DNA from 2 places in the Salirhabdus salicampi genome. Region 1 is predicted to be linked to the other one. Evidence: a T-box and tRNA genes for the amino acid it is inferred to sense, from the RefSeq annotation. Region 1 holds a T-box; the other holds one or more tRNA genes.
What was found. A T-box is a leader RNA that pairs with one kind of tRNA and senses whether it is charged. The one in region 1 lies ahead of NLW78_RS09240 (valine--tRNA ligase), so its partner is inferred to be a tRNA-Val.
Positions count from the first base shown of each region.

Region 2: it encodes a tRNA-Val, which carries the amino acid that the T-box ahead of NLW78_RS09240 (valine--tRNA ligase) is inferred to sense. The anticodon was not compared.

Region 1 covers NZ_JANBWE010000002.1:600,789-617,543, forward strand. The annotation lists gene minC (septum site-determining protein MinC) at 1-318, opposite strand, end outside; gene mreD (rod shape-determining protein MreD) at 373-906, opposite strand; gene mreC (rod shape-determining protein MreC) at 906-1,775, opposite strand; gene NLW78_RS09210 (rod shape-determining protein) at 1,795-2,829, opposite strand; gene radC (RadC family protein) at 2,988-3,683, opposite strand; gene NLW78_RS09220 (Maf family protein) at 3,712-4,284, opposite strand; gene NLW78_RS09225 (hypothetical protein) at 4,415-5,338, opposite strand; gene NLW78_RS09230 (sensor domain-containing diguanylate cyclase) at 5,484-7,220, opposite strand; gene NLW78_RS09235 (bifunctional folylpolyglutamate synthase/dihydrofolate synthase) at 7,322-8,620, opposite strand; gene NLW78_RS09240 (valine--tRNA ligase) at 8,677-11,319, opposite strand; T-box leader at 11,374-11,610, opposite strand; gene NLW78_RS09245 (YszA family small membrane protein) at 11,731-11,919, shown strand; gene NLW78_RS15675 (phosphotransferase) at 11,916-12,926, opposite strand; gene spoVID (stage VI sporulation protein D) at 12,952-14,085, opposite strand; gene hemL (glutamate-1-semialdehyde 2,1-aminomutase) at 14,219-15,508, opposite strand; gene hemB (porphobilinogen synthase) at 15,519-16,502, opposite strand; gene NLW78_RS09270 (uroporphyrinogen-III synthase) at 16,483-16,755, opposite strand, start outside.
Region 2 covers NZ_JANBWE010000001.1:386,868-403,622, forward strand. The annotation lists gene NLW78_RS02080 (metallophosphoesterase) at 1-406, opposite strand, end outside; gene NLW78_RS02085 (MGDG synthase family glycosyltransferase) at 562-1,671, shown strand; tRNA gene NLW78_RS02090 (tRNA-Val) at 1,811-1,883, shown strand; gene NLW78_RS02095 (2-hydroxymuconate tautomerase family protein) at 2,149-2,352, opposite strand; gene NLW78_RS02100 (TAXI family TRAP transporter solute-binding subunit) at 2,946-3,977, shown strand; gene NLW78_RS02105 (TRAP transporter permease) at 4,081-6,054, shown strand; gene NLW78_RS02110 (tartrate dehydrogenase) at 6,157-7,209, shown strand; gene NLW78_RS02115 (DctP family TRAP transporter solute-binding subunit) at 7,276-8,334, opposite strand; gene NLW78_RS02120 (ATP-binding protein) at 8,453-10,060, shown strand; gene NLW78_RS02125 (response regulator) at 10,047-10,739, shown strand; gene NLW78_RS02130 (MFS transporter) at 10,902-12,131, shown strand; gene NLW78_RS02135 (zinc-dependent alcohol dehydrogenase family protein) at 12,401-13,396, shown strand; gene NLW78_RS02140 (C45 family autoproteolytic acyltransferase/hydrolase) at 13,657-14,718, shown strand; gene NLW78_RS02145 (PucR family transcriptional regulator) at 15,014-16,645, shown strand.

The sequences.
Region 1 (16,755 bases):
TATTGAATTTATTTGAGAATCTTTCTGCCATTCTTTCGCCTCATCTCTTGTAATGACATTTGACTCAATACTACTCACAATAAATTTTTGTTTCGAACGTATTACGGTCTTTATTTGTTCTTGCTGTTCAGACGTTAAATAACGGTTCCCTACACTAACATTGACCGTTATCATCGGTTTTTCTTTATCTACTACAGTTGATGATAGCTTTTGATCCAGTTCATGTAGAACTTGGTCAAAAGAACTATTCTCATCAATAAAAAAGGTTAATCCTTCTTTCGTACCTTTAATTGTTACTACATGTTTTTTGTTATTCACAGAGGTTCACCTCAATAATACATTTTCGCTAACGACTATAGGAAATCCTTTTCCCTATTTTCTCTCAGCTATGAGTTCTTCTGACCACTTAAATAATATTTTACTAAAAATCGGATACAGTATCATCAAAAACAACAGATTTAATGCTAATGTCGGGACAAGTCTATCGGAAAAATACATCAATATGATGATGTCTGTTACCCCTATTACGTAATATAACGTATATAATAGGCTATCTATCAATAGAACACCGAATGCCGTTAAACAAAACGTTACGATAAATGTTCCGTGTAGAAGTTTTTTTAATCCGTGTATGATATAGGCACCAATTGCATACGTGAACATATATACCCCTAGAATGTCCGTATATAACAAGTCTTTTAAAAAACCAAATAAAATGCCGTAAAAGACGCAATAATACGTATGATCGTGATCATAATAAATGGCTATAAGAAAAAGGAAAACAGCCATGGAATGTGGGATAATATCATACTGAGTAGCGGCCCAGTCTGGAGAAAATATGTCAGCTAATGTACCCTCTAACACTAACAGGATTAATAGAATAAGAGGAAGTAGTAACTTTTTCATTACTCTTCATCCCCTTCCGCTCCATCTATGCTAGGAGAATACATATCCCGGTCTACAACCATAACGTGGTTAATTTCATAAAATTGTGCGGAAGGCTTAACATACGCAATTTTATTTAATCCAAACCGGTCCATTTCGACGTTTTCTATAGAACCAATTTCTAATCCTTCCGGAAAAACACCACCTAATCCCGAGCTAACGACTGTTTGTCCTTCTTCTAAATCTGTTTGTGCGGTAATCTTTAGAAGTAACGCTTCCGACTCACTATCATATCCTTCTATCAATCCATATATCTTTTCATCACTTTGGACAATGACCGAAATACGATTATTTATATCAAAACCGCTTAATAGTTGTACAGTTGCAGTAAATTGGTTTGACGTCTTTACTTTTCCTATCATTCCTTCAGCAGTAATAACAGCCATATTAGGCATCACACCATGCTGCTTCCCTTTATTGATTGTTATTTGTTGAAACCAACGTTCTGGGCTTCGAACAATAACAGACGCATGAATTGGTTTATAATCACGTATAGACTTTTCTTTATCTAAAATATCACTTAACTCTTTGTTTTCCTTTTCCAATGCTTGTACTTGATACAATAAGTCTTTATACTCTGATAAATTTTCTTTCAAGACTTTATTTTGTTCATAAGTCTTTTTTATATCTTCAATATTAGTATAGATATTAGATACATATTGAAACGGGGCATGGACCAAAGATTGGACCACCCCAATTGTATCGGATAAAAATTGTTCTAAAAATGAAGGATTATCACGATCCCGAATCGAGTAACCGATTAAAACAACGAGAACAATGATACTTACAAGAATTGTTACTAATCGTTTTTTGCGAAAAAAGGAACCCATTTCGTACACCTACTTACGATTAATGTTTGGAACGAGAAAATACATGATTCGTGCGGAAATGATGAATATACTCTAGTGCCTTTCCAGTCCCGATTGCAACACTATCTAACGGTTCCTCGGCAACAAAGACAGGCATTTTCGTCTCTTCACTAATGACCCGATCTAAACCTTTTAATAATGCTCCTCCACCTGTTAGGACGATTCCTCTTTCCATAATATCAGCAGCGAGTTCAGGCGGGGTTTTTTCCAGTGTATTTTTCACAGTTTCCAAAATAGCGTCTACTGTATCTTTTAATGAACTGCTTACCTCTTCAGCTGTGACGGTAATCGTTTTTGGTAATCCGCTTACTAAGTCCCTACCGCGGATATCTAATTGGCCGTCGCTTTTAGAAGGATTTGCAGAGCCGATTTCCATTTTTACAATCTCTGCAGAATGTTCTCCAATTAACAAATTATATTTTTTTCGAATGTATTGGATAATGGCCTGGTCCATCCCATCGCCAGCAATGCGAATGGATTGACTTGTCACAATGCCTCCTAAAGATATAACTGCGACTTCGGTTGTACCTCCACCAATATCTACTACCATACTACCAGTAGGTTCCCAAACTGGCAATCCTGCTCCAATTGCAGCAGCAAATGGTTCGGCAATTGGATATGCTTCCTTTGCCCCAGCTTGCTTCGTCGCATCAACAACTGCACGCTCTTCCACCATTGTAATTCCTGAAGGAACACAAACCATCACGTTTGGTTTACGTGCAAATAAGGAGCGATTTCGTTGCACCTTTTCAATATAGTACTTCATCATTGATGCGGTTGTTTCATAATCAGCAATGACCCCGTCTTTCATTGGGCGGATAACCGTTATATTACCAGGAGTTCGCCCAATCATCGTTTTCGCTTCATTTCCAACTGCTTTAATATCACCTGTCTCAACATTTTTTGCTACAACAGACGGTTCCCGGAGGACAACACCTTTTCCTTTAACGAATACCAATGTATTTGCAGTGCCTAAATCTATACCTAAATCTTGCGCAAAGCCGAATCCAGCCAAGATGATCTTCCTTTCCATCACTCATTTTCAACTAACCGTTATGTATTAGTGTTGATCAATTTATCCAGATAATAAGCGCCATTTCAAGATCCTCTTGAATGGCGCTGTTTTATTTTTGTATATTATATTATACGAAAAATGGTTATAAATAGATAGGGTTACAAGTATCCTTTTTCTTTTAGGGAAACATACCTTCCATTTCCGATCACGATATGATCGAGTACTTCTATCCCAATCATTTTCCCACATTCAGAAATTCGTTTCGTAATTTGAATATCTTCCTGTGATGGCGTCGGATCACCTGAAGGGTGATTATGAGCACAAATAATGGAAGCCGCAGATCTCTTTACAGCTTCTTTGAAAATTTCACGGGGATGTACAATAGAAGCGTTTAAACTCCCAATAAAAAGCGTTTGCTGATGTATAATCTGATTTTTCGTATCTAAGTATAAAGCAATGAAATGCTCCTGTTTCAAGTGTCGCAACTCATCCATAATATATCCTGCAACATCAACTGGTTGGCGAACTACATATTTTTCCTCCAATTTAATCGTATGGATACGTTTACCAAACTCAATAGCCGCCACTAAGGTTGCCGCCTTCGCCTTGCCAATGCCTTTTATTGCTGACAGTTCTTCATAGGTTGTATCCTTCAATGACTCAATCCCACCAAATGTCACAAGTACCCGTTGTGCCAATGTCATGACAGATTCATGTTTCGTCCCACTTCCTAGTAAAACCGATAACAGCTCTTGGTTTGTTAAATGTTTGGAACCAGTCTCCAGCAACTTTTCCCTTGGTCTTTCCTGTTTCGGTATATCCCGGATGAAGAAGGTGTTCTTTCCTACCAACAAACATGCTCCTTCCACTTGGAATTCATGCCTATGTTGAAACAGGTAATATAGCAAAGGGTCTTAGTTCTCGAATTAAACGTGAAATCGGTAGCCCGACAACATTGTAATAATCTCCGTGTATTTTTTTCACAAATGCAAAACCTTCAGATTGAATACCATATGCTCCTGCTTTATCGAAACAGTCCCCTGTTTGAATGTACTCATGAATTTCTTCATCTGTTAGTTCCCAAAATTCTACAATTGTTTTTTCGATAAACAACTGTTCTTCCTTTGTTGACTTTAGAAGAACTGCTGTCATCACGGTATGTGTTTTCCCGCTTAACGATGTTAATATTTGATAAGCATGTTCGACGCTTTCGGGTTTTCCGAGCACTTGATTTTCATACGTTACAACGGTATCGGCTGTTAGAATGATTTCCTGATCAGACAGAATCGGAACATGGTTACCCTTTTCAATTGCAATATTTTTCACAAGTTGTTCCGGTGTATTCCCTGTCACTTGTTTTTCGTCAGTATGCTGTGTTCGTTGTTCAAAAGGGATTTTTGCTTTCTTTAACAACTCTTTTCTTCTCGGCGATGAAGAGGCTAAGATTAGTTGCATAGTATCACCTGTTTCCTTTGGCATGTTTTATTCATGATAAAATATGAAGCTGAAGAAGCAAAATACGCAAAAAGATATTTTTATATCGTTTGGTTGTTTATTTTCCTGTTTACCAATACGAAAATGCTATTTACTGATTCATATCATTTTCAAAACTTTTCATAACAGATAACATCCCTCGTTCAGAATCCCATCTGTTTTCATTCAAACGTTGTAAAAGCTGTTGAAAGGCAACCGCTACTCGGGATCCCTCAGCGGATAAATCATTAGGTTTTTCTTCTAACCATGTTGTTAAAGCGTCTTTCGCACCTTCTACTTCTTCATTATTTTGATTCATATGTTTTAATAATAATTGCCAGTTTTCCATTCCGCTTAGAATCCAATCTCCCTCTTCCTCGTTAACCCTACGTTCAATACTTGGAACTGTCCACTCCCGTGTGTATGTTTCTAATCCCGTTGATTCATTTATCATAACATCGAGCTCTTTTGCATCTGATTGATTTTGACCAATCGCACCAAATACATAATATTGGCCATCCCTTGACCAAATAATCGGGTTAATCCCTTCCGTTTGCATATAATCCCGCTCTTCTATAGCTGCTTCCTCTGAACTATAAACACCTAGTTGAACGACCCATGCGGATAGAGGTGGGAACGTATAAGAGACAAGATTCTCTCCTTGTTTTTCATAATGATTTTGTTCTCCATATTCATCCGAATCCGAAGGAGTCGCAACTACAACAGGGTCTGCTGATTGTTCTGGTTCGACATTGGATAGGATTTTTAACATACTAAATCCTAGTCCAATGCCAACGACAGAGGCAGCAACGACCGCAACGAGCAACTGTTTTATATTTGGGATTTTGGCGAGAAGTCTTCTTCTTTGTTTTTTGCCTTTTTTTCGATAAAATACATCAATGTCTTTATAATCACCACGAAAATATGGATCATCGTTCTTAGGCTGCTCCAAAGATGCCGCTACTTCTTCCTCTACTTCTCGTGTATCTGTTTGTTCGCCATTAATTTTAACGGAAAATTGCTGTTTCTTGTCCACAATGAAAACCTCACTTTTTTCAAGCTTTATTTGACTTTATCATGTTTCACTTGAAAAGTTAGGCGACTATTGTCGGCCGAGGCGCTTTTTTTTCGCAGAAATATTCCAAAAACACCACTAACTCGACAACAAAAAAAGCAACTGATTACTCAGCTGCTTCACTTACATGTTCATAGGTAGCGACCCGGTTTCTTCCTTTTCTTTTCGCTCCAAAATACATAGCACGGTCTGCATGACGGACCAACTGTTGAAGATCTTCACAATCCTCTGGAAAGGATGCGACCCCTACACTTGCTGTAATATTTATTTTAATTGGTTGACTTTGATATTCTATATGGTTTCGCAATGTAATCGGAGAACGGCTTATTAATTTATGTATTTGTTTCGCTTCGTAGAATGCTTCTACTTTATTTTTGTCTTTATAGACAATGACAAACTCCTCACCACCATAACGGGCTAATACACCATCATCCCCAACATAATCCTTTAATCGTTGTGCGAGTTCGATTAGTACTTCATTTCCACTTTCATGCCCATACATATCGTTTACTTTTTTAAAATGGTCTACATCTAATAGTATGAGTGATACGTTATGTTCAATTCCTTTTGCCCTCATATCTTCGAAAATGGTCTGTAAGTAGTTTGTAAAATAGCGATAATTGTACAATTTTGTTAAATGACATTGTTCACTTTTTGTTTTCGTTTGTTCATAATGTCGTGCATTTTCCATCGCAACAGCCAGGTAGTTTGATAAAATTCCCAACAGCATAAAGTGTGACTTTTCATAGGCTCTTTTATTTGTTGAAACAATCGTTAAAATCCCTACCGTTTCATCATTTCGACGGACTGGTACAGATAATATACTTTCTCCATCCTCAGGAATCGAGAGATCTTGGATATGCTCCCAATTTTTCTTCGATTGAAAGGAAACACCGTAACCTTGATCATAAACTTTTCCACTAACTCCTTCGCCTTTGTTTAACGTAATATCGGAAAGATGTAAGTAGCGGCTCGTATCAACAAAGCGAATGAGCGATAGTGTTTTTTGGTGATTGGAAACATCGTAGATGTATGTATATTTCACGTCTAATAAACTGCTTACCTCTTGTGTGAAAATATCGAGTACTTCTTTTACATTTAATTGACCAGCCAGTTTTTGGCCAATTTCACTCGTTTTCTTTAGGTGACTGTTGACCTTATCACTAGAATAATAGTTTTTTATGATAATGGAGATCATAATAAATGGAACTCCGACGAAATAAATTGCCTTTGCCCCTAGTTCCATATAAAGGAGATAAAGGATGAACCCTACGGGAAGTACTACAAAGGAAGTTACAAATTCCCACAGTAATCCTTTTGAGAAGAAACGTTCTTTTTTATTATTCATATATATTCTAAGCAAATAGAGTAATATTTGATTAGAGGTAATGATTCCTAGAGCATAACTAATAATTGGCAGAAATTGATAAGGATGTGAAAATGGGTCTACTCCGTGCTGTCCACCTAATAAGTAATACATCGATGCTCCCATAATAGATATGAGGAGAAACATTGTTAAATTAGCTGGTATCCGGTGTAATTCATCCTTGCTCGTGCGAATTTTCATAATGAGGGCAATAAGGGCAATTTGTGTTAAAACGATCTCTATGAAAAGACCGAAATAGAGAAAAACAGCGAAGCTGATACCTTGAATAAAGAAGATAGGTGTCTCACCGACAACAATAGGGAAAAAAGCGACGATACACATAAGAATTGCAAACGAAATGACATCAAAATATTTCCCATCTATAGTAGGCTGAAAAATAGAGTAAAAGTAATATAATAGTGTTGGCCAAGCAAGTATCCAAACAACCCAAATCGTAATTTTTTTACCAGTTGTCATGATTAGCATCCCCTATGTGTAACGTTTTTCCATTTATGTTTACTGTCAGACAAAAACTACAAGATTTAAAAGTTAACTTACAATTTATTCAAGATATTTTATCATATTGTAGTAATTTTTTCAAAATTTCGGCGAATTTCTGAAACAAAATATAAAGACCCCGAAACTACGGTGATGTCATGTTCTGTCGCCAAATGTATTTTTCTTTGTATGGCTCTTTCCCAATTCGGTATTTTATCCACGTGTTCATGATGACTATAGCAAGCTAAATCCCCCGGATCAGCTGCCCTTGGAAAAGGAAATGTCGTAAAAGTAATCGACGAAAAGTGCTTATCAAGTTTTGCTATCATGTTGTGTAACGGCTTATCTTTCATAGCTGAAAAGATAATGTGCCAATTTTTATTGTGATAATATCGCTCTAAAGAACGGATCAATGAATCAAGGCCTTCCTCATTATGAGCACCATCTAAAATAACAGTTGGTTGATGATGAATGAGTTCAAAACGTCCGGGCCATTTTGTTTTCTCCATTCCACTTAAAACTTTGTTCCAATCCAATTGAATATTTTCTCTCTCACTTAAACGAAAAAAAGTTTGTAACGCAACCGCCGCATTTTTCACTTGGTGTTCCCCTTTCATTTGAATGGTTATCCTAGGCGACTTTACGTTCCCGTTTTGAAATCGGAATGTTTCATTCCCATCTTTTACACTGTTGTCAAAGATAGAAAAGGAAAGACCAAGTTCCTCAATAGGTGCATCCAATTTCCAAGCACGTCTGCGAATCACTTCCCTTGCATTCTCCTGCTGAACAGCTGTAATAAGGGGGATATGCCTCTTCAGGATTCCAGCTTTTTCGGCGGCAATTTGTTCATAACTATCTCCTAGAATCGCAGTGTGATCCAATCCGATATTCGTTATTACTGTTAGGAGAGGCAGAACGACATTCGTTGAATCTAACCTTCCACCTAGTCCAGTCTCAAAAATGACATAATCAAGAGATTGGGTTGCGAAATAATCAAATGCCATCGCTGTAATTACTTCAAATTCAGTTGGTTCTCCAAGTTCAGTTTGCGCTAGTTCATTGCATAACGGTATCATCTTCTCTACTAGTTTTATTAAATGATCATCTTTTATCGGTTGACCATTAATACTAATGCGTTCATTAAATTCAGTAATATATGGCGACGTAAATGTCCCAACCTCATAATGATGGGCTTGTAACAAATTTCGAATATACGAAAGAGTAGAACCTTTTCCATTTGTCCCTGCGATATGTATGGCTTTTAATCGTTTTTCTGGATGCCCCAGCTTTTCCATGAACCATTCCATCCGTTTTAAACCTGGCTTAATGCCAAAGGTGAGCCTACTATGTAACCAATCTATAGCTTCCGCTTTGTTCATTGTAACCCCTCTTTCAAATGGAAAACGAACCCGTAATACGGGTCCGTTCCAAACATTTATCCCTTTAATTCCTTCATTCTTGCTTCAACTTTAGCACGCTTTTCTAAATAATCTTGTTCCTTTTCTCGCTCTTGCTGAACAATGTGCTCAGGTGCTTTATTGACAAATTTATCGTTACCTAACTTTTTCTGTACTAACTCAACCTCTTTATTCCATTTCTCCCATTCTTTTTGTAAACGGGCAAGCTCTTCTTCGATGTCAATAAGGCCTTCTAATGGTAAGTAAATTTCTGCACCTGTTACAATAGCACTCATTGCTTTTTCCGGTGCTTGAACATCTACACCAATTGTAAGATCGCTTGGATTACAGAAACGTTCTAAGTAGTGTCGGTTTTTCTGCAATTGCTCTGTAACTGATTGATCACCTGTTTTAATGATCATATCAATATGCTTTGACATAGGCGTATCAACTTCAGCACGTATATTACGAACGGAACGAATAATATCTACGAGACGCTTCATTTGTCCAGCTGCTTCCTTATTCGTAAAATCTGGATTTGGTTCAGGCCAAGCAGAAATAGTAATAGAAGTGCCTTCTCTTGTAATCTGTTGCCAAATCTCTTCTGTGATAAACGGCATGAATGGATGCAACATTTTCAGCATACGGTCTAGTACATATACTAAGACAGAGCGTGTTGTCTTCTTCGCTCCATCGTCTTCTCCGTATAGAGGTAATTTTGCCATTTCAATGTACCAGTCACAGAATTCATCCCAAATAAAATTGTAAAGGTGGCGTCCTGCTTCACCAAACTCATATTTATCAACATTTTTTGTCACATTCTCAATCGTTTCATTCAGTCGAGTTAAGATCCAATGGTCAGCAACTGATTTTTCCCCAGATAGATCGATATCCTCCAGTTTCATTCCATCTAAATTCATAAGAACGAATCGAGATGCGTTCCAAATTTTATTCGCAAAGTTCCAGGTAGATTCTACTTTCTCCCATTGGAAACGTAAATCTTGACCTGGTGATGACCCTGTAGATAAGAAATAACGTAAGGAGTCGGCACCATATTTCTCAATAACATCCATAGGGTCTACTCCGTTACCTAATGACTTACTCATTTTTCGTCCATCAGCATCACGAACAAGTCCATGAATAAGTACATCTTTAAAAGGTCTCTCACCTGTAAACTCAATGGATTGAAAAATCATACGAGATACCCAAAAGAATATAATATCGTAACCTGTAACCAGTACGTCAGTTGGGAAATGCCGTTGAAAGTCTTTACTCTTTTCATCCGGCCAGCCCATAGTCGAAAATGGCCATAATGCAGAAGAGAACCATGTATCAAGCACGTCTATATCTTGTTCCCAATTTTCAATGTCTTCGGGCTCTTCCCTACCTACATATAATTCACCTGTCTCTTTGTGATACCAAGCAGGAATACGATGTCCCCACCATAATTGCCTTGAAATACACCAATCCCGAATGTTTTCCATCCAATGCAGATAAGTTTTTTCAAACCGGTCTGGTACGAAGTTTACTTTGTCTTCTTTTTTCTGCAGGTTGATCGCTTCGTCAGCTAACGGTTGCATCTTCACAAACCACTGTGTAGATAAATACGGTTCAACAACTGCTCCACTTCGCTCAGAATGGCCAACGGAATGGGTGTGTTCTTCAATGTTGAATAATACCCCATCCTCTTGCAAATCTTTTACGATTTGCTTACGACATTCAAAACGGTCCATACCTTCGTACTTACCAGCGTTCTCATTCATTGTTCCGTCTTCCTTCATGACAAGAATTCGCTCTAAATTGTGACGGTTGCCGATTTCGAAGTCATTCGGGTCATGTGCTGGAGTAATCTTTACAGCCCCGGATCCAAATTCCATATCAACGTAATCGTCAGCTACAATTTCAATCTCACGATTTACAATTGGCAAGATAACTTTTTTACCAATTAAATGCTGATATCGCTCGTCTTTTGGGTGGACAGCAACCGCTGTATCACCTAGCATTGTTTCAGGACGAGTGGTTGCAACCTCAATATGTCCTGTACCATCTTTTAATGGGTACTTCATATGATAAAAGGCACCTTTAACTTCTTGGTAGATAACCTCGATATCGGAAAGTGCAGTTTTCGTAGCTGGGTCCCAATTAATAATATACTCACCACGGTAAATGAGGCCCTTCTCGTATAAAGATACGAACACTTCTCGTACAGCCTTTGATAATCCTTCATCGAGGGTAAATCGCTCACGTGAATAGTCGAGCCCAAGCCCTAACTTTTCCCACTGTTTTCGAATAAAGGAGGCATATTCACCTTTCCATTCCCAAGCTTTTTCTAAAAACTTCTCTCGTCCTAAGTCATGACGGTTTATTCCTTGTTCACGGAGTTTTCCTTCGACTTTTGCTTGCGTTGCAATCCCAGCGTGATCCATGCCTGGTAGCCATAAAACGTCATACCCTTGCATACGCTTAATACGAGTAATAATATCCTGGAGCGTAGTATCCCACGCATGGCCCAAATGGAGCTTACCTGTTACGTTAGGTGGGGGAATGACAATAGTAAACGGATCTTTCGATTGGTCTTCTTTTGCCTCGAAAAACTTCCCTTCCACCCAAAAGTCATAACGTCCTTTTTCAATTTCATTCGGATTATACTTTGGTGGTAAAGACACCTCATTTTGTCCCATTACAATACCTCCTCATAATTTCACCTTCCAAAAATAAAAAAAACCTTTTCGTCCAAAAAGGACGAAAAGGATATTTTCGCGGTACCACCTTTATTCATAGGTAACAATATATACTTCACCTATACACTCATGTTCAGTAACGGTGTTTCACCGGCTTCTTCTACTCCTATTTCAAAGAAGCTACCACTCAAGGGCGACCTTCCGAGTTGCTGCGACCTAAGGAACCTCTCAGCCTATGGGCTCCTCTCTCTAAAGGGCTACACCCGTACTCCTCCCTGTCTCGGTATTTCCTATATTTCGTTTGTAATAGTATTTTAGCCATTTTTATAAAGAAAAGTCAACGTCTTTATACACTTTTGCCAAATTTCATTCATATTATAACAAACGAACGAGTGAAAAGGAGGTAATATAATGGGTAAATTCTATCGGTATAAACTACCATCTTGGTTACGTAATTTTATCTTTGTAATGGAAAGATGTACATTACCGATTATGATTTATCAGTTAGGGCGTACGTTATTGTTTCCTTCTTCATTAGACGTGTTTCTTACTGCATTATGGGTCGGTCTATTTCTCGCTTTCTATTTTGAATGGTTTTAATGTTCATCTTCATCTAGATCAAATATAATATCCTGCTTTATCTCCTCTTGTAGCTTCAGGGCTAAATCAAAATAAAACTGATACCTTTGAAATATTTGCACCCACTTCGCTTCTGATAAAGAATGTGAATGTTTTGTATAAGTCGTTAAACGTTTTATAAATTGTTCGGATTTTAATAGATGTAAACATATAAGGGCCATATCACTTTTCGAAAATTGGAATTTATGGCGATAACTCATGACTCCAGCCTTAATATCTTCATAAGGAGCATCATGAAAAATAAAGACAGATCTTAAAAATTGCGTAATATCACGGGCTGGATGACCGATGAAAAGTGTTTCCCAATTGATAAAAGCACAACGATTATCCTTATATAAGACGTGTGCTGGTTGAAGAGCACCGTGACATAATGATGACTTTAATTCACCTGTTTCCTTAATATGCTCATACCAATAATCATACCATTCTTCCAGTTGTACAGTGACTTTCTTAAAGAGTCCAAACATATGGCATATGAGTAATTCCGTTGGGGCCATAAATCGACTTGATTCAAATGAAGAAACAATTTGCTCGAATAAAAAAAACATATTCCGTACATTTTCTTTTTGCCTATGCGTCCAATTCAGAAAGGAATTCGGATCGATTTTTTGTGTTATTGACGTTTTTTTATGAATTGTCCCGATTTCATTGAAAAGTAAATGAAGCGGTCTGGCTTGAATGGTAACGGTCGGGGTATCATACCATGGCATAACATAATATGAACCCCCACCTTCCGTTACAAGTAATTTATGATGATTTGTTAAGTATAAAGGAGTAACAGCAGATAACTGTTTTGCTTCTACCAATTGATATAAGTATTGAAATTTTGCTTCTAAGTTAGAAGTTGTCGACTGTTTAACCGCTACATAACGGTCTCCAACGTTTACTTTTAACACTTTTGTGGAGATAGATTCTGTTTGATATGGAACCATACCATAATGGCTTAATATCCGCTCTACATTTGTCACACTCACTCATCCTAAACAAATCATATTATGATTTTTTTTCCTTTTTGCTAACAGGAATATATAAAATTTCCCCTTCGCGGATATCATTCTCTTCAATATTGTTTACTCTAATGATTTGGGTTTTGGGTAATTCATATCGTTCTGCAATCGTATCTAGCGTATCAGACTGTTGTACGATACACATGCGGATTTTCGTAAATGCATCTTCTCCATTTCCGAACATATCGATTAAGTAAGATGTTTCATCCCGAGCATATTCATCGGATGATTCGAGTTTTCCTTTTGTTTCATCATCATCACTTGAAGGGGATACACTTCCCCATTGGGAAGACTCTTCAACATCTTCATCCTTAGGTTCATCTTTCCCTTTTGCAAAAAACTCCTCAAAGGTTTGTGATTTCTTCTTATGAAACCAACGATCTTTCTCTTTTTCTTCTGACTTTTCTTCCTCTGCTTCAGCTTCCATCTCTATAGTTGTCTCTTCATCATCTTCTACTATAACTTGGTCGACTTCTACAGGCTGTTCATCCCGCGGTGGTTCATAAGTACTTGCTTCTTCCGTTTCATCCTTTACTCCATCACCATCCTTCGTAAAAGCCTCGTCATCCTTAAATGTTACATCAAAGGAGAATTGTTGGTCCTTCGACTCCCACTGGAACGTGGATGACTCTTCTTCACCCCGTTCTACTACTTGCTCAGTTTCAATTGTTTCTTGTTTAATACCGTGAATGATTACTCTAGCTTGTAACTTTAATCGAGACGTATCTGGAATCTCATAATCGAAGTGATCTACCTCAACCATTACATCATCTAAAGATGGTATCCGATATTTCGGAATGGTAATTTCAACTGGAATATTATAATGAAATTCGTTTAATCCATCCTCAAAGCTACGAACATCTAAAATATATCGCTTCGTGGAATGGTCCTGAAATGAAATAATTTGATTTTCATCTTCAGTGAAACGATCAGATACTGCTGGCATATACTCACCTGAGAGTTCAATCACACCTCGAATGAATATTTGATCCTCAGCCTCATGTATTGAAATATCTGGCTCAAGGGCGATACCAATTAATTCTTGAACTTCCTGTCCTTTTTTAAACCATAAAAGCTCATTCAATTCAAACGTAAATACGTTTTGCTCCTCTTGACTCAAAATATTTCCTCCTCCCCGTATAAATCCCATTAAGTGTTTCAATCATTACACTTATATGAAAATAGAAAGAGAATTATCACAAGCAGCAATAAAAAAAGACTGTTGTACCTACAGTACCAACAGTCTATAAAATCTAATTTTTCAATTTTTCCATTACTTTGTTTGCTGCCTCGATTGTTTTTTCTATATCCTCATCGGTATGTGCAGCTGATAGGAAAAGCCCCTCAAATTGTGAAGGTGGCAAAAAGATCCCTTCTTCTATCATACCTTGATAAAAGTTAGCAAAAAGATCTAAATCTGCTGTCTTTGCAGAGGCAAAATCTATGACGTCCTTTTCCGTAAAAAAGAGACCAACCATAGAACCTGCACGATTTATCGTATATGGTATATGATTTTTTTCGGCTGCTTGTGACAACCCGTCAACGAGACGATCCACCTTACGGTTCACCTTAGTGTAGGCTTCTTTTGTCATTGCTTTTAATGTTTCATACCCTGCTGTCATCGCTAACGGATTTCCGGACAAGGTTCCTGCTTGATAAATGTCTCCTGCAGGAGCTATTTTCTCCATAATTTCTCTTTTTCCACCGTATGCACCGACGGGCAGTCCTCCACCAATAACTTTTCCTAAACAAGTTAAGTCCGGTGTAACATCATAAAAACCTTGGGCACTATGATAATCAACACGAAAACCTGTCATCACCTCATCAAAAATCAGTAATGAATCATGTTCAGTCGTAATTCTGCGAAGTTTTTGTAAAAAGTCGTTTTGCGGTGGTACAACTCCCATATTTCCTGAAACTGGTTCGACAATAACAGCCGCAATGTCATTACCAAATTCTTCAAAAGCATACTCCACACTTTCCATATCGTTATAAGGAACCGTAATGGTATTTTGAGCGATTGAAGCTGGAACCCCTGGACTATCCGGCAGGCCTAATGTTGCTACCCCTGATCCCGCTTTAATAAGTAATGAATCTCCATGGCCATGGTAGTTTCCTACAAATTTTAAAATTTTATCTTTTCCCGTGTAACCTCTTGCTAAGCGAAGAGCACTCATCGTAGCCTCAGTACCAGAGTTCACCATACGAACCATTTCAATCGATGGTACTCTCTCAATGACAAGTTCAGCCAACTTATTTTCAATCTCTGTAGGAGCACCGAAGCTAGTCCCATCTTCCACCACTTGTTTTAACGCCTTTACAACACGTTCATCGGCATGGCCTAAAATAAGTGGTCCCCAACTTAGCACATAATCAATATATTCATTACCATCTATATCATAAATTTTTGACCCTTTTCCTTTTTCCATAAAAATGGGATCCATTTTTACCGATTTAAAGGCTCGAACAGGTGAGTTCACACCACCAGGCAATAGGTTTACAGCCGTGTCGTAAGCATGTTTTGATTTTTCAAAGTTAGCCATCATACCCCTCCTATTTTTGCTCATCCAGCCACTTTGCAACATCTTTTGCAAAGTATGTAATCATTAGATCTGCTCCAGCTCGTTTCATTGCTGTTAATTTTTCCATTACAATTTCTCGTTCATCAATCCACCCATTTTGGGCGGCTGCTTTTACCATCGAGTATTCTCCACTCACGTTGTACGCGACAACGGGGTACGGGTAACGATCCTTAATTTCACGCATGATGTCCAAATATGCCAGGGCAGGCTTAACAATCAGGTAATCAGCGCCCTCTGCTATATCTGACTCAGCCTCACGTAGAGCTTCTAAGCGATTGGCAGGATCCATTTGATATGTTCTGCGATCCCCAAATTGAGGAGAACTGTGGGCAGCATCACGAAATGGACCATAAAAAGAAGAGGAATACTTCACTGCATATGACATAATTGGAGTATTTACAAAACCCTCTTCATCTAATCCCTGTCGAATTGCAGCAACAAAACCGTCCATCATATTAGATGGGGCAATGACATCTGCTCCTGCCTTCGCTTGACTTACCGCTGTTTTCACAAGTAACTCCAGTGAAGGGTCGTTTAAAATAACGCCCTCTTCTACAACACCACAATGGCCGTGGTCGGTATATTGACATAAGCATGTGTCGGCAACAACCGTTAAACTCGGAACTTCCTGTTTAATTTGACGAATTGCTTGTTGGACAATTCCCGTTTCACAATATGCCTGGCTTCCGTGTGGATCCTTCACTGCTGGTACACCAAACACAATAACAGAGGGAATACCTAGACGCTCCACTTCTTTCATTTCATCTGTTAAATAGTCTAATGACAACTGATAGACTCCTGGCATAGATTCTACTTTATTTCGAATGTTATTACCTTCAACAACGAAAATTGGATATATTAAATCCTCTTTATGTAAATGTGTTTCCCGTACCATTGCCCGCATATTTTCCGTTGTTCGTAATCGACGATGTCGATTAAAGTCCATATAAATCATCCTTTTTATCAAAGTGTTTCAATATTTTTTTGACCATACCTTCTATTGTATACTCTTTTGGTGTTAACACAGTTGAAAAGCCTTGCTGATACGCCTTCTTTTCTGTTGTTGGACCAATTACAAGACAAACTTTTTGCTTCCATTTATTTGTTACATATCGTTCCCCCAAAGTTTGGAAGGCTCCAATAGCCGAAGGGCTCGTAAACGTGATCACGTCAATGCTGTCTTCTCTTTGTAAAACTTGTTGTAATTG
Region 2 (16,755 bases), on a different contig from region 1:
CAGCAAGAGTTTTCTTCAATTTTTGAAAGTTTTTCTCGCGGAGTACATAGTCGTGATTACCAAAAACAGCATATGTCCCATAGGTAGGGTTTAATTTCTGGAAAATCTCCAAATATGGAATAAGCTTGGGAATAGACCACTTTCTGTCAAGATAATCTCCAGTTAATGCGATTATATCTATTTTTTCATTTTTTAATTTGTTGTAAAGTTCTTGTGCAGAAACAGAAATGTTTTCTAAGTGCATGTCGGAGATTTGTAGGATGTTTAATTTATAGTGGGGTTTATAGTGCTGATGATTTTCGTCGTGAAGATGTATCTTATTAACGGTAACCCGTTTTGTATTTTGATAAGCTTTATAAATACCAATGAATAGAAGAATAGCTATAAGAGAAACTATAAATAGCATAAATCGTCACCTCCTCATAAGATTATACTAGAAATTTACGGCTTTTGAGCTAGTAAATGTTGGTGGTCCTTCCAATTCGATCTCTGCTGATAATAGATTAACGTTTAGCGCATAATAAGCATGTTCATTTACATTACACAATTGGGGGGTCCATTATGAGAAAGGTATTGTTCATGCCTTTTTTACAAATTCCTTCAGGTCACCACCAAGTTGCTGATGCGCTAGCACATGGTCTTACTCAATCCGACCCAAATATTCAATGTGAGAAAATTGATATTTTGCAATATACCTTCGGGAAAATGGAATCGTTTATTTCAGGAATTTATTTAAAATGGATTCATTATTTACCCGAAATGTATAGCAAGGTCTACCAACTGACAGTTGGAGGAGATGAAAATGTTACGACGAAACGTTTTTATCATTATGAACTCTTTTTTGAAAGTGCAATGGAAACCATTCTTGCTGAGAAAACGCCAAATGTAGTTGTTTGTACACACGCTCTTCCCTCATATATCTTAAGTCGACTTAAAATGAAAGGAACGACGAATGTAACGGTTATTAATGTTTATACTGATTATTTCATTCATTGTTTATGGGGGCTTGAAGAGATTGATTATCATTTTGTTCCATCCAACCAATTGAAACAAGAACTTGTTCATAGAGGAGTAAAAGAAAACAATATTTATGTAACGGGAATTCCAGTACATCCCCTTTTTTATCAAAATAAGAAGCAAATACATGAAAAGGATTGTAAGCAAGTACTAGTTACAGGTGGAAGTCTTGGAGTAGGAATGTTGGAGTCTTTTTTGCAAAGGTTGAAAGAACAAGATATTCATTATTATGTTTTATGCGGAAAAAATGAAAGGTTGTTTAACACTGTAAAAAAGTGGGGGCGTACGAATATTACACCTATCCCTTATATCAGTGATCGGGAAAAAATGAATGAATTATATAATATGAGTGATGCAATTATAACGAAGCCTGGTGGGGTTACCATAAGTGAGAGCCTGTTTAAGAAAGTTCCCATTTTCGTGTATCATACATTACCAGGACAAGAGGAGTTTAATTTTAAACATTTGAATAAATTAGGACTTGCAAGGGATTTGCAGTCATGGGAACGTGAAGATTCATTTGAAGAGGAACTCATTCACTTTTTCACCCAATCATCATCTGTTCGGCACTATTTTGATCAACTAGAGATGTATCATAGTCAAATAAATAAAACACAACCAGCTGAAATTATAGCTCATACAATGGAAAAATAAAAACTCCCATGGTAACCACAGACCAACGGGAGTTTTTCATCTTGATTAACAACTATAACAATTCTACAACCTTCTATAATATTTTAGTTGACAAGTTTGGAAAAACTCGATATATTTATAATCGTCGATAATATAATACGATTCCGTAGCTCAGCTGGGAGAGCGCCACCTTGACAGGGTGGAGGTCGGTGGTTCGAGCCCACTCGGAGTCATTGGGTGCCAAACCCGTAAAACCCTCGGAACAAGGGTTTTTAGCAAAAACATCACTATTTCATAGTGGTGTTTTTTTATTTTTCTGTTAGAAAGTGGTGTTCTTTTTGGTGGTGATGTAGTCATAAATAGTTATCTTATATTATCTTAATAGAACTGTGTCCGAGACGAGAATCAACTGAAATTATCCGAGTTCATTATAAGTTTATGGTCACATTTTATTACATTTGAGATAAAGACCAATTTTGTTACATCTTAATGCAATAACTATTTACCATCTTTTCTCCTGACGGTGATCGATTCCCCAGCAATGCCCCAATTATCGGTATCGACTTCATCAATAACGACAACAGTTGTGTTTGGATTTTTACCTAACACATCAACGAGTAATTGTGTTGCACCTTCAATAAGTTTTGCTTTCTTTTCTGGTGTAACACTCTCATTTGTTATTTTAATATTTACGTATGGCATATTCATTTCTCCTTTTCAATTTATTTTCAAAGATAAGTTTAGTTCAATAAAGGTGAATGTCCTCACGGCAACTGTTAATAAAAATATTCCAAATTAACTTTATACTTGTATCAATTGTTCACCTCCAATTTTATCGTTTTTTATTTCCTATCTTTATAATACCTTTGAAGTCATTTTATCAAAAGGGAATATTTGTTCACTCATAAAGGATTGTTTCGGAAAACATGAGAACTGAAATTTCGGAATTGAGTATAGAAAAGCGAAAGTAACGTTTAAGCAACTCAAACAGATAAACAAACACAATTGTTCTTTTCTTAGACCAAAAAGACCAATAAGAACATTATGGTTTTTATATTGCACACAAAATGAAAGCGCTTTATATTTAATTAAGGGCAAACAAACTCTGCTTTTCGATTGTATAGGGGAATCTTTCATAATTCTAATATCATCAATAGTTTAACAGATTAATAAAATTGGGAAGAGGTTTTAAGCCGGTTAATCATAATGTTTAATCGGGTTGAAACTGAATTTATAAAGGCATTCTTCCAAAGTGTAAGAGGTGAAAAGTTATTCTAAATAAGGGGGAAATTGTCATGAAACAACATTGGAAAAGAGTAGTAACGGTATTAACGGGTCTTTCGCTGTTAATATTGGCTGCATGTAGTAGTGGTGAAACTCAAACGTCTGGTGACAGTGGGGAAGTGAATTACAAGGAGTATCCAAACACCGTTAAAGTAGGAACCGCTTCCCAAGGTGGAACTTATTTTATCGTTGGTGGAGGTTTAGCTAGTCTTTTAGAACAAGAACTTGATGTTACAGCAAACGTTGAGGTAACAGGTGGCCCTGTACACAATATGCAATTAGTTCAAGCGGGTGAACAGGATGTCGGTTTTGTAACATTAGGTCCTGCTTATGAAGGGTATACAGGTACTGGTGAATGGACAGAAGGGAAAAAACTACAAGATGTTCGGATTATTTTCCCAATGTACACAACTCCAATTCACTGGTGGGCACTTGAAAGCTCAGGTGTAACAAAAATAGAGGACATCAAAGGACAACGTGTTGGTGTAGGTCCTGCTGGTGGTACATCAGGTACATATGTCCCGCTTATTCATGAAGTTTTAGGTTTAGATACGGATAATGTTCAAGCTGGTGCAAGTGATATGGCTTCACAGCAAATGGATGGACAATTAGATATTATTGGTTATGCGGCAGGTATTCCAATTTCTGCTGTATCAGAGATCGAAGTTCAACGTAAATTAAACTTCTTTGGTCTCGATGGGGAAAAGAGAGATAAAGTTATAGAAGAATTCCCATATTTCTTCCCTTTCACAATCCCAGCCGATACGTATGAAACGTTAGACCGAGATATTGAAACGATTGCAATGTTCAACTTTGGAATCGTACGCAAAGATACAAACGAAGACTTTGTTTATGACTTAGTAAAATCATATCATGAAAAACAAGATGTGATGATTCAAACACATAAATCAATGAAAGAAGCAGTTGCAGAGGCAATTACAATTAATGAAGATATTCCACTACATCCAGGTGCAATTAAGTATTATGAGGAAATTGGAATTGAATTGCCAGAATCTGTTTATCCGCCGGAGTGGAACAACTAACTAAAAAGAATTGAAGTAGGCTGACTCATTATCGCGGTCAGACCCCACAGAGGTGGTGTCAAAATCCCAATGAGTCAGCCTAATTAGCATAGGAGGTGTCTACATGAATGACATAGAAAAAAACAAACAAGAGGAAGTTGAAACAAAACCAGTTACTGATCTTCTTGCAGAGACTGAAGATGATTCGTCGGTTGATAGTGCTACAGAGTCGAGGGTATTCTGGGGATGGAGAAAAATAACGTTTACAACAATAGCGGTCATCGGTGCGTTATTTCACTTGTATGTTTTAAACTTCCATCCAATTGATCCATGGGTATTTAGAGCATCTCACTTACTATTTGGATCAATGCTAGGATTTATGCTTTTTCCGGGTTGGAAAAAAGCTTCTTCCAAAATTCACGTAATTGACTGGATGTTTATCCTCGCAAGTATTGGTGTATTTTTGTATATTTTTATCAATTTAAAACAATTGCTTTTCCGTTTTGGTGTATTACCAACTACAATGGATTTCATTGTTGCTTTAGTAGGGATATTATTAGTTTTAGAGTTAACTAGACGAACAAGTGGTTGGGTGTTACCGATCCTCGCAGGTATCTTTATTTTATATGCTTTTATTGGACCATACTTACCTAGTATTTTAAATCATAGTGGATACACGATTGAGCGATTTACTACGTATATTTATGGGCTTGATGGAATATTTGGAGTAACACTTGATGTTTCTTCAAGGTATATTTTATTATTTATAATCTTTGGATCGTTCTTACAAATGTCAGGGGTTGGACGTTACTTTATTGATTTCTCATTCTCTTTAGCAGGAGGAATGCGGGGAGGTCCAGCAAAGGTTGCCGTTGTTTCAAGTGGATTAATGGGGATGATGAATGGGACCTCTGCGGGGAATGCTGTTGCGACTGGATCGTTAACCATTCCATTAATGAAGCGTGTAGGTTACAAGGCTCGTTTTGCAGCAGCAACCGAGGCGACAGCTTCTGCTGGTGGTCAAATTATGATTCCAATCATGGGTGCTGGAGCTTTCTTAATGGCGGAAATTACAGGAATTCGCTACAGTGAGATAATCATTGCAGCAACGATTCCAGCATTATTATACTTTTTATCTGTATACTTTATGGTAGATTTTGAAGCTATTAAGAAGGGTATGAAAGGAATTGCTAGAAAGGATTTACCAAGCTTTAAATCAATCATGAAAAAAGCTTATTTATTCTTGCCAATTCTTCTATTAATCTCCCTACTTTTACAAGGATTCTCGGTTATTATGTCAGGTACTTATAGCATCGTAGCATGTTTTGTTGTAAGTCTATTCCGGAAAGAAACAAGAATGGGCTTAAAGAAAATTATAGGTGCATTAGAATTAGGAATGAAAAATACGATACAGCTACTAGCAGTTTGTGCATGTGCTGGAATTATCGTTGGAGTCATTTCTCTCACAGGTGTAGGTTTACGCTTTAGCTCTATGCTTTTGTCTGTAGCTGATAACAGTGAATTGCTAGCATTAGTATTTGCAATGTTCATTGCAATCATCCTCGGAATGGGGATGCCAACAACTGCAGCATATGCAGTAGCAGCTTCTGTTGTAGCACCTGGTCTGATTAACTTAGGAATCGAACCGTTATTTGCGCATATGTTTGTGTTCTACTATGCAGTATTGTCTGCAATTACACCACCAGTTGCATTAGCTGCCTATGCAGCGGCAGGTATAACAGGTACTAACCCTATGAAAACAGGGGTTGAAGCATTCCGGTTAGGAATTGCAGCTTTTATCGTTCCATTTATGTTTATTTATAGCCCACAAATATTAATGGTAGGTAGCTTTTTAGAAATCGGAATTGCGGTAATCACCGCTGCAATTGGAATCTATCTTCTTGCAGCAGGTGTCCAAGGGTGGTTTGCAGGTCGAAACGCACACATTGTGACACGTGCTTTGTTGCTCGTAGCATCTGTGCTATCGATTTATGCTGGACTGAAAACAGACTTAATTGGACTAGGGTTTGTTGCTGTCGCATTTGCAATTCAAATCTTCCTATCTAAAAAAGATCATACACATAACTTTGCAGCTTAAAAATGGCGAGGATAGGTTTTAGTTGTTTATGAACTGCTAAAATTCTATCCTCATTCCATATAGATGTGGATTTAACTAGTTTGCTTAAGGGGGAGAGACAGAATGGAAAATGTAAAAATATCAGTTATACCAGGAGATGGAATAGGAAAAGAGGTTGTACCAGCAACTCTTGAAGTATTGGATACTCTGGCTGAATTACATGGAGGGTTGAAATTCCATTATGAAGTTCATCCATGGAGCTCTGAGTATTACTTAGAGAATGGAGAGATGATGCCAAAGGATGGTATGAAGCAGCTTAAGGAAACCGATGCCATTTATTTAGGGGCTGTTGGCAACCCAACATTAGTACCTGATCATGTTTCGTTGTGGGGATTACTAATTAAAATTCGTCGTGAATGTGAACAAGTGATTAATCTTCGCCCTGTAAAATACATTCCAGGAGTTCAATCTCCCCTTGCGAATCCTCGAAATTTTGATTTTATCGTTGTTCGTGAAAACAGTGAAGGCGAATACAGTGAAGTGGGTGGAAGAATACATCGTGGTGAGGATGAAATCGCTGTTCAAAATGCTGTTTTTACACGTAAAGCAACAGAGAGAACGATTCGATATGCATTTGAGCTAGCGAAGGAACGGAAGGGCAAAGTCACAAGTGCGACGAAATCGAATGGAATTGTCCATAGCATGCCATTTTGGGATCAAGTCTTTAAAGAGGTTGGACAAGAATATGCGGACATTCAAACCGAAAGCAATCATATTGATGCATTGTCAGCTTTCCTTGTTTCTAAACCACACTCGTTGGATGTTATCGTAGCGAGTAATTTATTTGGAGATATTTTAACTGACCTGGGCGCAGCAATTATGGGAAGCATAGGGATTGCTCCTGCTGCCAATATCAATATCAATGGAAAATATCCATCTATGTTTGAGCCGGTCCATGGCTCAGCGCCTGATATTGTAGGGCTTGGAGTAGCGAATCCTATTGGCCAACTTTGGACAGCTAAAATGATGCTGGACCATCTAGGTTATCAAGAACTTGGCACAACTCTATTAAATGCGATTAAAACCACCACGTCTCAAGGTATTAAAACGAGTGATATTGGCGGTTCATCAAGCATGCAAGAGGTGATCGGTGCTGTCATTGCAAACATAGAATAATTTACTAGGGGGGATCTAAAGCATTCCTTTTCGAAAATTTGAAAAAGAAGCTAAAGAACTCTCCTCCTACTCTAAATATTTATCATGTATTTTCCACGCTTCATTGACAAGATCACTTCTTATCTTTTTGTCCAATGAATTATAAAAAGAGGAAAGTTCCTCTAACCATAAATTTTTCTCTTCCAATGTTAAATAGTGAATGTTAATATCTGAATTTTCTTTAATTTTATCCAATTCTTGATCATTTATAGTTTTTGCAAGTTCTTTCATCCAATCAGATGTTTCTTCCATTGCTTCTTTTATGATTGCTTGTATATCAGGGCTTAAGCTCTTCCAAAAATCGTTATTAATTAAAACTACATATCCTAAGTAACCGTGATTACTAATTGTTAAATTCTCTTGTACTTCATAAAATTTTTTGGAGTATATATTAGAGATAGTATTTTCCTGTCCATCAATTTCTCCTTTCTCTAGACTTTGATATGTCTTATTAAAAGGGATTGGTACAGCTTCAGCACCAAAAGCATGAAACTGCATTTCTATAACATCGCTTGGCATAATTCTAAAAACTTTTTCTCTAAAATCAGCAGGATGAATCAGGGGGTCATTTGAAGTCATTTGCTTGAATCCGTTATACCAGAATCCCAATCCTTTAATATTCTTTTTCTCGAGCATAGAAAATAGCTCTTGACCAATCTTCCCTTCATAAGCTTCTGAGACGGCATCATATGTTGGAAAGGCAAAAGGTATGTCCAAAACAAGCCAGTCTGGAGAAAGTTTTTCCAGTTTGGAATGGGCAGGTGATATCATTTGAACATTTCCTTCAATTAGTGCATCTAACTCATCTTCATCCGAATATAACATTCCATTTGGATAAACTTCTACTTTTATTCTATAGTCGCTGTTCTCTTCTACTAACTGTGCAAATCGTTGTGCAGCTATCCCTTTTGGAGTGTTCTCGGCAACTACATGAGAGAATTTAATAATAATTTGGTCTTTTATTCCCATCTGTTCATCGTCATGCTCAAGGCTTGATTGTTTATAGGGGATAAAATGAAATCCGAAATAAAATGCAGTAATTAAACCAATAAAGACAAAGCCAACAATCCACAAATAATTTTTCAACACAATCACCCTCAATTATGTATGCGCTCCAATTATTTTATCATATTTATAATTCCGTGTTATAATATGTTGGATTATTATGAATGTTTAAAATATGGAAGGAATGCAATCGATGCCATTGCAAATATTACCAATACGTTGGAAAATTACCATTCTATCTTTTAGTATTGTTTTGTTTTCATTGACCATTGCCGGGATCATCCTTAGTGGAAACTATATTAAAACTAAAGAAGATGAATATGGGATAAGGGCAATGATGACAGCGAGAACGGTTGCACAACTACCAGACGTAATTCAAAATATTGAGCGTCCAGAGGGCTGGAAAACAGTTAATCCTATTGTGGAGCAGATTCGTGTTATTAATAATATAGATTACATAACCGTTTTAAATATGGATCGAATAAGGTATGCACATCCCGTTAATGGAATGCTAGGTACTGTTTCAAATGGTGCTGATGAAGCGGCGGCATTTGCGTCCCATATCTATACATCAAAGGCAAAGGGAGAATTGGGTACAGCAGTTAGGGCGTTTTTTCCGATTTTAAATGAAAATAACGAACAAATAGGGGTTGTAATTGCAGGGAACATTTTGCCTACAGTAACGGAAGCGATTTTGGGTCTTGGTAAAATGTTTACGGTTACAGTATTTCTTGCTCTACTATTTGGAATATTCGGTTCATGGATGCTAGCTAAACATATTAAACAACAAACCTTTCAGCTTGAACCACATGAAATAGTGAGAATGCTAGTCGAAAGAAATGCCACTTTTCAATCAATGCATGAAGGTGTCATTGCTATTGACAACAATGAAATTATTACGATATTTAATGACCGGGCTAAACAGATGTTGGCGGTAAAAGGGGATGTTATTGGTAAAAAGATAACAGAAGTTATTCCAGATTCTTTATTACCAGAAATCATGTATAAAGGAGAAGCAGTTTTTAATCAGGATGTTCAAGTAAATGATGCCTTGCTTGTTAGTAATCGTGTGCCCATCAAGGTGAATGATGAAACAGTTGGAGCTGTAGCATTTTTCCAGGATCGTACAGAGGTTGGGAAAATGGCTGAAGAATTAACGGGTGTACGGGCGTTTGTAGATGCGCTAAGAGTTCAAAATCATGAGCACCTTAATAAATTACATACGATTGCTGGGCTCATTCAACTGGGGGATCATAAACAAGCGTTGAGCTACGTTTTTAAAGTTTTTGAAGAACAAGACCAATTAACGAAATTTTTAAATGAAAATATAGAAAATAATAGTATTTCAGGATTATTGTTAAGTAAGGTGAGTAGAGGGAAAGAGTTAGGGATAAATGTTGAAATAGACCGACGTAGCCAACTTATGAATTTGCCGGAGCAGCTAGATCACCATAATTTTGTTCTTATATTAGGTAATCTTGTAGAAAATGCCTTTCAAGCACTAGAAAGAGTAGAGCGAGAGAAAAAAGAAATATATATTAGCATAGAACAGGATGATGATATATGTTCCATATTAGTAGAGGATAACGGATGCGGTATTGCTAATGAGAATATAGAAAAAATTTTTGAAAAGAATTTTTCCACTAAAGACGAACAAGGTTCTGGAATTGGGTTGAATCTAGTAAAACAAATCATTGAAAAGGGAAATGGGGTAATAGAGATAACTTCAACAGTAGATGTAGGCACAAGTTTCATCATTACCTTTCCAATGAAAATAGAGGAGGCAGTTCAAGTTGTCGGAAACTGAAGTAAAAGTAGTCTTAGTTGAAGATGATCCGATGGTTTTACAAGTAAATCGGCAATTTATCGAAAGAGTTCCAGGATATAAGGTAATTGCAGAAGCAGTAAATGGTGTTGAAGGAATAAAAAAGATTAAAGTAAAAAATCCTGATCTCGTGATTTTAGACATTTATTTACCTAAACAAGATGGTCTTTCTACAATAAAGGAAATACGTACTCAGGATGTAGACGTGGACATTATTGTGATAACTGCGGCAAATGATCGGAAAACGATTAGAAAAATGCTTCATTACGGTATAGAGGACTATATTATTAAGCCATTTAATTTTGAACGAATTAAAAAAACCCTGGAACAATATCGGATAAAAAGAGCTTCCTTCAAACAAAAGGAGGAGTTTTCGCAATCAGCCTTAGATGAAAGTCTTTTTCATGATAAGGAGACACATTTGGAAAAAGAAGAAGAAATCTTACCAAAGGGCTTAAATCATGTAACATTAAAACAAATTACTAATTATATGTTGCAGCAGGAGGGGGCTAAATCAGCAGAGGAAGTTGCAGAAGGAGTAGGCTTAGCTAGAGTAACAGCTAGGAGATATTTAGACTATTTGGAAAAGAACGGGATGATTAAAATTGATCTCCAGTATGGAAGTGTAGGAAGACCTGTAAAAAAATATGCCCGTAATTAAGCTAATAGATTTAGGTTAACGACTTCTTTTCAATTTCATATGTGGAGACCAAAAAGATCTATATTATAAATATGACCAAATCGTTCATCTTCTTGTAATCATTAGGTATATTAAAAAAGTATCTATATAAACTCGATAAGACTAATTATAAGTAGTGATAAGATGACAACAAATGATAGAAGATTTATAGAACCTTATAAACCAACCGAAAAATCATTTTGGAAAATTACGATAGCGTTAGCACTAGCATCTTTTGCGGTTTTTTCAATACTATATTCTGTTCATCCGTTGCTTCCGTTATTTGTAAAAAAATTTCATGTTTCTCCTACAACATCAAGTTTACTTCTTTCATCCTCAGTCGTTTCCATGGTAATAGGATTATTACTTTTAGGTTTTTTATCTGATCGCTATGGTCGTGTGAAAGTTATGATTATTGGATTGGTTGGATCCTTAGTATGTTTATTAAGCATGACTGTAATAGATCATTTTATTGGATTGTTAGTGCTACGTTTTATCCAAGGTTTTTTCTTAGCTGGATTACCGGCTGCAGCTATTGCCTACATTAGTGAAGAAATTGACGATGCTAGTGTTGGACAATCTGTGTCTATATATATTGCAAGCAATGCACTTGGAGGTATGGCTGGCAGAGTTGTAGTTGGATATTTAGCAGATACCTTTGATTGGAAAGTCGCCTTTATTATCTTAAGTGGCTTTTGTGGATGTATGACTGTCCTATTTATCTTGCTTATTGAAAAATCGAGGCATTTTGTACATAGTAAACGAGCAATAATAGATGATCTTAAAGGGATGTTGTTCCATTTAACGAACATGGAATTAATCCCGTTATTTTTAACGGGTTTTATTTTACAAACAGTATTTATGGGGTTGTGGACTTATCTTCCATTTTATTTAGTTGGTGAACCATATTACTTATCATTGAAAGAGATTTCTTTTATTTATTTTGCTTATGGATTCGGTGTAATTAGCTCCCCAATCGCAGGAAGGTTGTCTTCTCAATATGGATTAGTTCGAATGTTGGTTTTAGGAATATATATTATGGTCTTCGCTATTTTCTTAACGTTGATTCAGGCGACGAGTTGGATTGTAATCGGATTTTGTTTAATATGCTTTGGTTTTTTCATTGCCCATTCAATGGCAGCGGCAATTGTGAGTCAAACAGCAAAACATCATAAGGGTAGTGCTTCCAGTTTCTATTTAGTGAGCTATTATGTAGGAGTTGCCACAGGGGGAACAGCAACTGGGTTTCTCTGGACACAATTATCATGGTATGGGGTAACCGGTCTTGTTCTATTACTTTTCCCAATCATACTGTTTTATATTAGAAAGGTTAAGATATTTAATCGTGAAGTTCCGGAAAACATAAAACAATAAATCATCATGTGCATTTACTATCAAACGAACGTGATTGTGAGACCGGGTTTTTACAATTTAGCATATTCTTTAAACCGAAAATAAGCACATTTTGCTTACGTTAGTTTTTATCATCTATTTTCTCAGTGGTGGAAGTGAAATTTTTGACTTCCTTAATATGTCACAATCATATCGCTGTCTAGTATTTTACTACTGCGGCTAAATATTCGCATTATTTTAAAAATTGGTGCTACTTAGTGTAAAATAATATTGAGAGGGGTGTGATTATAATGAAAGCACAAGTAATTAAAAAGTTTGGAGATCCATCTGTTTTTGAGATTACTGATGTTCCCAAGCCTGAAGCGAAGCCAGGACATGTAGTAATCAAGGTGAAAGCAACAAGTGTAAATCCGATTGACACAAAGGTGCGTGGCGGTGTAGTGCCAGCAGTTGCACCAGAGTTCCCGGCTGTTTTACACGGCGATGTAGCAGGGGTAGTGGCAGAAGTCGGAGAAGGAGTAACCGATTTCAAGGTTGGTGATGAGGTTTATGGATGTGCTGGTGGTTTTAAAGGATTAGGTGGTGCCCTAGCAGATTATATGCTTGCAGATGCGCGTCTTCTAGCTCTTAAACCGAAAAATTTATCAATGGCACAAGCAGCAGCTCTACCGTTGGTAACAATTACTGCGTGGGAGTCACTTTATAACCGTGGTAATGTTCAAAATGGACAATCTGTTCTCGTTCATGCAGCTACAGGTGGAGTAGGTCATGTTGCAATTCAATTAGCAAAATTAGCCGGTGCAAACGTATTTACTACTGCTTCCTCTGAGGAAAAATTAAGCATTGGCAAACGTTTAGGTGCAGACGTAGCCATTAACTATAAAGAACAGTCAGTAGATGAATATGTAAAAGAACATACAGAAGGGAAAGGATTCGACATTGTGTTTGATACGGTCGGTGGAGAAAACCTGGATAAGTCTTTTCAAGCAGCCACCACATACGGAACGGTATTAGCGATTGCAGCACGGTCAACACATGATTTGTCTCCTCTTCATGCTAAGGCACTATCCTTACATATTACATTTATGCTCTTAAAGATTATTAACGAAGAGAAAAGGCAAGAACACGGAAGTATTTTACGTGAAGTTACGAAACTTGTAGAGGAAGGCAAACTTAAACCATTAGTTGATGAACGAGTTTTCACTTTTGATCAAGTTTCTGAAGCGCATGCTTTACTTGAAACGAATAAGGCTATCGGAAAAGTCGTTTTAACAAATGAGTGGTAACTAAAGAAAACGAGCCGCCTAAGAGTAAAAAGAAATGACGCATCATTTCTTTTTACTCTTTTATTTATTTCTAGAAAACTTTCTCATCGTTTTAACCTGTGTAGATGTTACACAACCACTTATTATTGTCCTATAATCCTATTGCATATTAATTTTGAAAAACAGGAACTATTGTATACAATAATTAGGTGATCATGTTGGTTAAATGGGATAAATACGAACGGATTCTAAAGAGTAATGTGCAGATGAAGGAGTTTATTATGAAAAGAGTATTTACAGATGTCATTCAATTTCGCGGCACACATTATGATTTTGGTGTGTACCAGGGAAAATTACTACTAAATTCATTCTTACTAAAAAATCGGGAGAGGCAATGGAAAGTTCGAAAGCCCCTCTTTAAGATTGATATCGAAGAAACAAAGCAAATGTTTCAACGTTTTGCTCCATCTATTTGGGAAGAATTACTAGGCTTGCAAACTGCGTTGCAATGGCCAATGAAACGGGTACTGCTAGAATTCGGTGGGTACCGGGTGAACATCACCCCATCCGGCTGTTCTATTTTTGCAGGGAAAGATTTCATGGTTCGTAACTATGATTATCATCCAAAAACGTATGATGGACGCTACGTGGTGTTTGAACCTAGTGATGGTGGGTTCTCAACGATTGGTTTAAGTCAGAAAATTACAGGTAGATGTGATGGGATGAACGAAAAAGGGCTTATGATTGGGTATACTTTCATGAATCGAAAACGTCCAGGAAGTGGGTTTATTTGTCACATGATTGGAAGGATGATTTTGGAACGATGTGCTAATACTGAGGAGGCCGTTAACCTGCTGAAAGAGATTCCTCATCGTGGATCTTTTAGTTACGTATTATTTGATCGACGTAAAGAGACACCGTACATAGTAGAAACTTCGCCTCGTAGGGTAGAGGTACGGGAAGGGTATTCTTGTACAAATCATTTTGAGATTTTAACAGAGGAGAATCGCCATATTTTAAATGATTCAAAGAAACGGTTAGAAATTATTGAGGAACATCAAGTAAACAGCTTAGGTGGAAGTGAAGCCTTCCGTCTTTTTAATGACACAAATGCTGGTGTATTCTCTAAATTGTATGGTAGCTGGGCAGGTACGATTCATACGTCCGCATATTTTCCAAATGACATGGAAGCATGGATTTCCCTTGGTGGTGATCAGAAACCAACAAAATTAAATTTCTCCAGCTGGTTAAAGGGACTTGACTACAGGATGGAGAGAATTGAAGGGAATATTGATACGGATATTCCTTTTGTCAATATGGAAAAGGCAGATTGGTATAGATAAAAGCAGTCCGAAAGTGTATGAGTATGTTTTTATACGAGGATTATGTAACTGTAGCAGAATACAATCGTTGATCCTGACACTATATAGGTACTTAGACTTAATCTATTGAGCTGAAGTAGGATAATATAGTAGATTACACTTTTTTGCATAGACACAAATAAAAGGCAAAGGTAAAATGAGAACTGTGATAAGTAGGTTATTTTTGGACATAATGTCCTAATCTCGTACATAGTAATGAGAGATTATTAGAGAAAAATGCAACTTCATAATTTATGTAAGAACGGGGGGATCGGTATTGGGGAGAACAATTTCCCTTAAGAAGTATACAGTAGCAGATGTGTTATCAAATCCGTTATTTAAAGAGGCAGAAGTAGTTGCAGGTAAAAGAGGACTTCATCAAACGATTAAATGGGTCCATATTATGGAGGTTACTGAAATTGGTAAGCTTTTAAATGGCAACGAGCTGATATTGTCAACTGGGGTAGGTTGGCAGGAGAAAAGGCAAACAAGCTTATCATTTCTTAAACAGTTAATCGATAAAAGAGCAGCGGGTCTATGTATCGAATTAGGAAAGTACACATCATTCATCCCTGAGGAGATGATACAACTAGCCAATCAGAACAATTTTCCACTCATTATCTTCCCGACAGAAGTGCGGTTTATTGACATTAGTCAAGAGCTAAACTCAATCATTATGAACAACCATTACAAAATGTTAACTGACCTCGAAGAAATATCTAGTAAGTTAAATCAAATATTACTGCTTCCCGACGCTTTTAAACGTGTGTTACGTTTTTTGCATCAAACTTTACACTTACAAGTCGTATATGTCCCCAACTCAGAAAATGGAATTTTATTTTTTCCAGATACATCAAATGATAAAAAGGAATTACTACTGAAAGACATTGACCCCTACATTTCTAACTACACAGTCGACAGCACGTTAGAATCCAATTATTCAAACATCGCTCATCAACAAGTACAAGCAATGGGCCATACATTCGCTAATTTGTTTATTATCGCAAATGATAGCGCTTTAACAGAATTTGACTTACTCGTATTGGATCGCTGCGCTACTGCATTATCACAAGATCTTCTACGTGTTTTATATGTCGAAGAAAAGAAAAAAGGTCAAGAAAATCAATGGGCAAAAGAATGGCTTGAGGGCAAACTTCAACTGGAAGATATAAACGATTTCCTTGACTCTTTAAAGCCTTCGGTAAAACCAAATGGTGTTTGTGTCTCAATTTGTACGTTTTTCAACCGAGTAGACGAGGAGAACATGACATATTACTTCGCTGTTTTTCGGTCCATATTTGAACAACAAGGATTCTACCCACTTATATTGTTTGAAGCCAATCAATTTATCTTTATTTTAATAAATAAACGAAATGAAAAGGATTGGAAACAACGAATATCACAGGCCCTTAATCAAGTGAAAAATACAGAACGGATTGATTTTATGAGTGTGCCTCCAAAATTTTCGGTGGGAAAATTGTTGACAAAATTAGATCATGTTCATGAAAGTTATGTCATGGCAAAGGAAGCATTACAAATTCAACGGAAAGTAAAAAACATCAATCAACCATTCTATGAGGAACTTCACATCTATCGATTAATTTCTCTCTTAAGTAAGCAAGAGAATTTGAAAGATTTTGTAGACGAATACTTAGAAGTTGTTATTTCTCAAGACCAAAAAACAAATGGAGCATTATTGGAGACCTTGAAAGTTTTATTGGATGTAAACGGTTCAAAAAAAGAGGCCGCAAAAAAGCTCTTTATTGTTAGACAAACGTTGTATCATCGGCTGGAAAAATTAAAAGAACTTCTCGGGTCAGATTTTATGGATCCGGAAAAAAGATTAGCCATTGAAGTAGCGTTGTATGCTCATAAATTCATCAAAGACCATCGCAAAGACTCATCATAATATTGGTCCCTTGAAACACTAACAGAAAGATCGTTAGTGTTTTTATTCACATTTTTATATTTGTCACCTTGTAAAAAGATAGGTTGTAATGTCTTAACAATTAGTCTAAT